Regions from separate parts of the Streptomyces sp. NPDC048481 genome, predicted to be linked through region 1. Evidence: predicted binding sites of a transcription regulator. Region 1 holds the regulator's gene; the other holds the start of a gene.
What was found. The regulator HspR, encoded in region 1, represses chaperone genes until heat shock. The targets are predictions, from matches to a motif close to TTGAGNNNNNNNNNCTCAA.
Positions count from the first base shown of each region.

Region 2: a site for HspR is predicted at 1,749-1,767, ahead of lon (endopeptidase La). Genes of this name have one in related genera too.

Region 1 covers NZ_JBICXC010000003.1:319,991-323,396, reverse strand. Annotated here, with positions in the region: gene dnaK (molecular chaperone DnaK) at 1-9, shown strand, start outside; gene grpE (nucleotide exchange factor GrpE) at 6-677, shown strand; gene dnaJ (molecular chaperone DnaJ) at 735-1,913, shown strand; gene ACGFSH_RS12085 (heat shock protein transcriptional repressor HspR) at 1,919-2,386, shown strand; gene ACGFSH_RS12080 (hypothetical protein) at 2,489-3,406, opposite strand, start outside.
Region 2 covers NZ_JBICXC010000002.1:142,615-146,020, reverse strand. Annotated here, with positions in the region: gene ACGFSH_RS06920 (DUF5954 family protein) at 1-812, opposite strand, end outside; gene ACGFSH_RS06915 (GNAT family N-acetyltransferase) at 943-1,599, opposite strand; gene lon (endopeptidase La) at 1,790-3,406, shown strand, end outside.

The DNA of each region.
Region 1 (3,406 bases):
GCCGCGTGACGGAGGAGACCCCGGGCTTCGAGGAGAAGCCCGACGTCCCCTCCGGCGCCACCCCTGAAGACGCCGAGCCGAAGACCGCCCCCTCCGCCTCGGCGGACGGGGCGGCCCCGGCAGGGGACGAGAACCAGACCACCGCCCTGGTGGCCCAGCTGGACCAGGCCCGCAAGGCGCTCGACGAGCGCACCGGGGACCTCCAGCGCCTCCAGGCCGAGTTCCAGAACTACCGCCGCCGGGTCGAGCGCGACCGGATCGCGGTCAAGGAGATCGCCGTGGCGAACCTCCTGACCGAGCTCCTTCCGGTGCTCGACGACATCGGCCGCGCGCGCGAGCACGGCGAACTCGTCGGCGGCTTCAAGTCCGTCGCCGAGTCGCTGGAGACCGTCGCGGCGAAGATGGGCCTCCAGCAGTTCGGCAAGGAGGGCGAGCCCTTCGACCCGACGATCCACGAGGCCCTGATGCACAGCTACGCGCCGGACGTCACCGAGACGACGTGCGTGGCGATTCTGCAGCCGGGGTATCGGATCGGCGAACGCACCATCCGTCCCGCGCGGGTGGCCGTGGCCGAACCGCAGCCCGGCGCGCAGTCCGCGAAGGCCGACTCGGAGACGGGCGCGGCCTCCGCGGAGGCGGCGGACGACAAGGAGAGCGGTGGCCCGGACGAGGGCTGAGCTCGAGACGGCCGGTGCACCGGCCGTCATGACGACGCGAGAGGAGGGACGTCGGGGATGAGCACCAAGGACTTCATCGAGAAGGACTTCTACAAGGTCCTCGGCGTCCCCAAGGACGCCACCGAGGCCGAGATCAAGAAGGCTTACCGGAAGCTCGCTCGCGAGTACCACCCGGACGCCAACAAGGGCAACGCCAAGGCGGAGGAGCGCTTCAAGGAGATCTCCGAGGCGAACGACGTCCTCGGCGACCCCAAGAAGCGCAAGGAGTACGACGAGGCACGCGCCCTCTTCGGCAACGGCGGCTTCCGCCCGGGCCCGGGCGCCGGCGGCTCCTTCAACTTCGACCTGGGCGACCTCTTCGGAGGCGGCGCCCCGGGAGGCGGCGGCGCCTCCGGCGGCTTCGGCGGCGGCATCGGGGACGTCTTCGGCGGCCTGTTCAACCGCGGCGGGACGGGCACCACCCGCACCCAGCCGCGGCGCGGCCAGGACATCGACACCGAGGTCACCCTGACCTTCACGGAGGCCATCGAGGGCGCCACGGTCCCGCTGCGGATGTCCTCGCAGTCCCCGTGCAAGGCCTGTTCGGGCACCGGCGACAAGAACGGCACCCCGCGCGTGTGCCCGACCTGCGTCGGCACCGGCCAGGTCGCGCGCGGCTCGGGCGGCGGCTTCTCGCTGACCGACCCGTGCCCCGACTGCAAGGGCCGCGGCCTGATCGCCGAGCACCCGTGCCTGGACTGCAAGGGCAGCGGGCGCGCCAAGTCGTCCCGGACCATGCAGGTCCGCATCCCGGCAGGGGTCACGGACGGCCAGCGCATCCGGCTGCGCGGCAAGGGCGCGCCGGGCGAGCGCGGCGGCCCCTCGGGCGACCTGTACGTGGTCGTCCACGTGGGCGCCCACCCGGTGTTCGGCCGCAAGGACGACAACCTGACGGTGACCGTGCCGGTGACGTTCACCGAGGCGGCCCTGGGCGGCGAGATCAGGGTTCCGACGCTCGGCGGACCGTCGTTGACGCTGAAGCTGCCGCCCGGCACCCCCAACGGCCGCACCATGCGGGCGCGGGGCAAGGGCGCGGTCCGCAAGGACGGCACGCGCGGCGACCTCCTGGTCACCGTCGAGGTGAGTGTTCCCAAGGACCTGTCGGGGAAGGCTCGTGACGCGCTGGAGGCGTATCGCGAGGCGACCGTGGACGAGGATCCGCGGGCAGAGCTGTTCGAGGCCGCGAAGGGAGCATGACAGTGATGGACGGCCGTCGACGCAGTGACAATTTCCGTGGGCCGTATGAACTGACCGAGGAAACCCCGGTCTACGTCATCTCGGTGGCGGCCCAGCTCTCCGGGCTGCACCCGCAGACGCTGCGCCAGTACGACCGTCTGGGCCTCGTCTCCCCCGACCGCACCCCCGGCCGGGGCCGGCGCTACTCGGCCCGCGACATCGAACTGCTGCGTACTGTCCAGCAGTTGTCGCAGGACGAGGGCATCAACCTGGCCGGCATCAAGCGGATCATCGAGCTGGAGAACCAGGTGGCCGCCCTCCAGGCCCGCGCGGCGGAACTCCAGGCCGCGCTGGACGGCGCGGCGGCGGCCATGCGGCAACGCGAGGCCGCGGTGCACGCCTCCTACCGACGGGACCTGGTGCCGTATCAGGAGGTCCAGCAGACCAGCGCGTTGGTGGTCTGGCGGCCCAAGCGGCAGCAGGCCCCGGACTGAGCGGCGCCGACAGGATCGAGTGGAACGGGAAGGGCCCGCAGACGTCATCGTCTCCGGGCCCTTCTTTCGTGCCTGGCGTCGCCGCGTGTCCGGTCGCGCGGGTCAGTCGCCCATGCCGATGCCCGGTTCCGGACGCTCGGGGCCCGGCGGCCGGGGCTGCTGGGCGGGGGCGGTCGGCCTGTCGGCGTTGTCCCGCGGGACGCCCAACTGCCAGAGGTGCGATCCCGGGACCGCCGGTGTCGGGCTCGGTACCGGTGTTCCGCGGGCCGGGGCCGGTGTCGGCTCCGCCGTTTCCGCCGGCCGGTCGAGGCTCGGGCGTTGCCAGCGCTCCGGAACGGTCGAAAGGCGTCGTACCGCTTCCGGGTCGCCGGCCGCTGCCGCCGCGACGGCACGCGCGCGCAGGGCGCTCTGGCGGGCGACCGGGGAGAAGCCGGGGGCCGCGTTGCCGGTCTCGGACGGCAGCCCGCGCGCGCCCATCGCGTTCAGGTCGGCCTGGAGGCCCGTCTCCGGCGGGAAGATCTCGCGCGGCAACTGCCAGGAGGCCGCGCCGTCCACGTCGACGCGGTGTTCCCTGCCGTCCACGGCGAAGGTGAGGCCGTAGCCGATGTACTGGTCGTCCCTGTCGAACAACAGGTCGCCGGAGATCTCGCCGCCGCGGTCGCGCACCTCGTTCGCCAGGTCCTGGAGGGCCGACGGCAGGGGGTTGGTGCGGCCGAGGCTGGTGACGTAACCGTCGCTCCGGGCCGTCCGCCGCTCCCCCGTCCCCTTCTCGATGTAGGGGACCTGGAACCGGGTCACGCCCTTGTCGTCCTGGTAGGTCTCGATGGCCCCGACACGCGCCTCGACGAAGGTCAGCCGCTTCTCGCCGCGTTCGCCGTGGCCGTATCTCTCCTGCATCGCCGGGAACTGGACCTGGTGCCGGAGCGCCGGCGGCGGCTGCGAACCGATGATCGTGACGGCGGCCTCGGGGTTCTGGACGAGGAGGATCTCCGCGTTGGCGACGGCGGTCCCGCCGGAGCC
Region 2 (3,406 bases), on a different contig from region 1:
GCCTTCTTACGCTCGTCGAAGCGGTACAGCATGGCCCACACGCGGGCCATCCCCTCGTACAGCGAACGGCGTGCCTCGTGGGGCGTGGCCGCGAGGGAGCCGCACGGGGTCCAGCCCGACTCGTCCCGTTCGGCCACCGAGAAGCCGACCGGCAGCCGGACCACGTCCGGGTGCGTGCGGGCCGCCCGCGCGGAGTCGGCGCGCACGTCGGCGGGGAACCGGCCTCCCCTGTAGACGAAGTCGCGCAGCCCGAGGCACAGCGCGCCCGCCATCGGCCCCTCGTCCCGGTCGGGGTCGAGTGCGAAGTCCACGTCCGGGGACGGGACGGCGCACGGCTCCTCCCACGACGGGTCCAGGGCCTCCGGGTCGGTGGGCCGGGGCGGCTCCAGGCCGTCGTCGCCGGTGCGGGCGAACTCGTCGCCGCGCACCACCCGGTAGCGCACCCCCAGCGCCTCCACCTCGTCGGCCGGGGCCCGTTCCAGCACGGCGACGGCCGCCAGCAGGTCGCGCCGGGCGGCCGGATCGCCCGTGCCGTCCTTGGCAAGGAACCACAGGTGCGAGTTGAGCCCGTCCCTGGCCTGCTGGGGCATCCCGTCGGCCACCGGCTTCAGCAGCCGCCAGCACGGCTTCGGCGTCTGCGGGGTCTGCGGGTCCAGCCGGGCGACGCCGAAGACGGGACCGCGCAGCGCGATGTGCGGATAACGCCGGGACGCCTCCACGGCGTCCGCCTCCATCACCCAGGCGACCGGGTCGTCCCGGCGGACCAGCTCCGCGTGAAGGGCGTCCAGGCGTCGCTTCCAGTCATCGGTCATACGCGCATTGTGGTCGGCTCGCGGGACGGTACGGGGCGAATGCCGGAAGTGGGCGGGGTACGGGCAGGGGGCGCGGGGGGCGTGTCCCGTCGTGCGGCCCCCCGGGATGCGCCCCCACGGCCGCCGGGCGTCACCCTTGTGCGGCGCCCGTGAACTTCGCGCTGGTCAGCGAGGACTCGACGCGCCACCCCAGGGACTCGTACAGTGCCCGCCCCTGCAGGGTCGCGCCCAGGACGCCGGTCCGGGCGCCCTGCTCGGCCGCCGCGCGGTGCAGGGTCCGCATCACGAGGGCGCCCAGACCGCGCCGGCGGTGCCCGGGGGCGGTCTCCACCTGGTCGACGACCGCCGTGGCGCCGGTCGCGGCGATCTGCCCGCGCGCTGCCAGGGAGCCGTCCGGGGCGGCGACCATCGTGCGTGTGACACCGCCGCGCGACCAGGTGCGGGTCCGGTAGCCCTCCGGGGCGGCGCCGGGCGGGGCGTCGGGGAGCGGGGCCGTCATCAGGAAGCCGGGCTCGGGGTCGATCCACCAGCCGGGGCCGAGCCACGGTCCGGCCACGGCCGGATCGGCGAACGCCTTCAGCCAGACGCCGGCCCCGGTCACCGTGCCCGCGACCTCGCGGACCGTCGCCTCCTTCAGCGCCTCGCCGGTGTCGCCGAACACGTGGCGGGTGACGTGCCCGGCGCCCGCTCCCACGTCGACGGTCCAGCCCCAGGGTTCGGCCGCGGGTGGCGCCGCCCCGCGCGAGACGACCCACCCGTCCACCCAAGCCCGGACGAAACGATCCACGACGACCCCCTGACGGCGACTGTGTAAGTGGCAGAATGGCTGTGTGCCCATTACCCGAGACCGTATGTCCCGGGCGGGCCGCCGCGACAGTCTTGATCGCCCACAGCGAACGCCCGGGAACGTGGGGAACATTCGCAGGCTCATGTGCATTGAGTCGGCATAGCTCAACTTGACTGCCGAAGGGGAGATCATGGCATCGACGTCCGCTCCGCTCACCCTGCCCGTGCTGCCTCTCGATGACGAGGTCGTGCTCCCCGGCATGGTGGTTCCGCTGGACCTCAACGACACCGACGTGCGCGCCGCGGTCGAGGCCGCACAGGCCGCCGCCCGATCGGAACCGGGCAAGCCGCGCGTCCTGTTGGTGCCACGCGTCGACGGCACGTACGCGAGCACCGGCGTGCTCGGCACCGTCGAACAGGTCGGCCGGCTGGCCGACGGCGACCCGGGCGCGCTCATCCGCGGCCGCGGCCGCGTGAAGATCGGCGCCGGCACCACCGGCCCCGGCGCCGCGCTGTGGGTGGAGGGGACGACGGTCGACCAGAGCGTCCCCGATCCCCTGCCCGGCCATGTCGCCGAACTCGTCAAGGAGTACAAGGCGCTCGCCACCGCCTGGCTGCGCAAGCGCGGCGCCTGGCAGATCGTCGACCGCGTCCAGGCCATCGACGACGTCTCCGCGCTCGCCGACAACTCCGGTTACTCGCCGTTCCTGACCACCGACCAGAAGGTGGAGCTCCTGGAGACGGCCGACCCGGTGGCCCGCCTGAAGCTCGCCACCCAGCAGCTGCGCGACCACCTCGCCGAACAGGACGTCGCCGAGACCATCGCCAAGGACGTCCAGGAAGGCGTCGACAAGCAGCAGCGCGAGTTCCTGCTGCGCCGCCAGCTCGAAGCCGTCCGCAAGGAACTGCGCGACCTCAACGGCGACGGCAAGGACCCGGCCGAGGAGTCCGACGACTACCGCGCCCGCGTCGAGGCCGCCGACCTGCCCGAGAAGGTCCGCGAGGCGGCCCTCAAGGAGGTCGACAAGCTGGAGCGCTCCAGCGACCAGTCGCCCGAGGGCTCCTGGATCCGCACCTGGCTGGACACCGTCCTCGAACTGCCGTGGAACGACCGCACCGAGGACGCCTACGACATCCAGGGCGCCCGGAGCGTCCTCGACGCCGAGCACGCGGGCCTGGACGACGTGAAGGAGCGCATCACCGAGTACCTGGCCGTGCGCAAGCGCCGCAGCGCCCGCGGTCTCGGGGTCGTCGGCGGCCGGCGCGGCGGCGCGGTGCTGGCCCTCGTCGGCCCGCCCGGCGTCGGCAAGACCTCGCTCGGCGAGTCCGTCGCCCACGCCATGGGCCGCAAGTTCGTCCGCGTCGCCCTCGGCGGCGTCCGCGACGAGGCCGAGATCCGCGGCCACCGCCGCACCTACGTCGGCGCGCTGCCCGGCCGCATCGTCCGGGCGATCAAGGAGGCCGGGTCGATGAACCCGGTGGTCCTGCTCGACGAGATCGACAAGGTGGGCTCCGACTTCCGGGGCGATCCGGCGGCCGCCCTCCTCGAAGTGCTCGACCCGGCGCAGAACCACACCTTCCGCGACCACTACCTGGAGGTCGAGCTCGACCTGTCGGACGTGGTGTTCCTCGCCACCGCCAACGTGCTCGAAGCCATCCCCGAGGCCCTGCTCGACCGCATGGAGCTGGTCCGCCTCGACGGCTACACCGAGGACGAGAAGGTCGTCATCGCCCGTGACCACCTGCTCCCGCGCCAGCTGGAGCGGGCCGGCCTGGACCCGGAGGAGGTCGCGCTGGAGGAGGGCGCG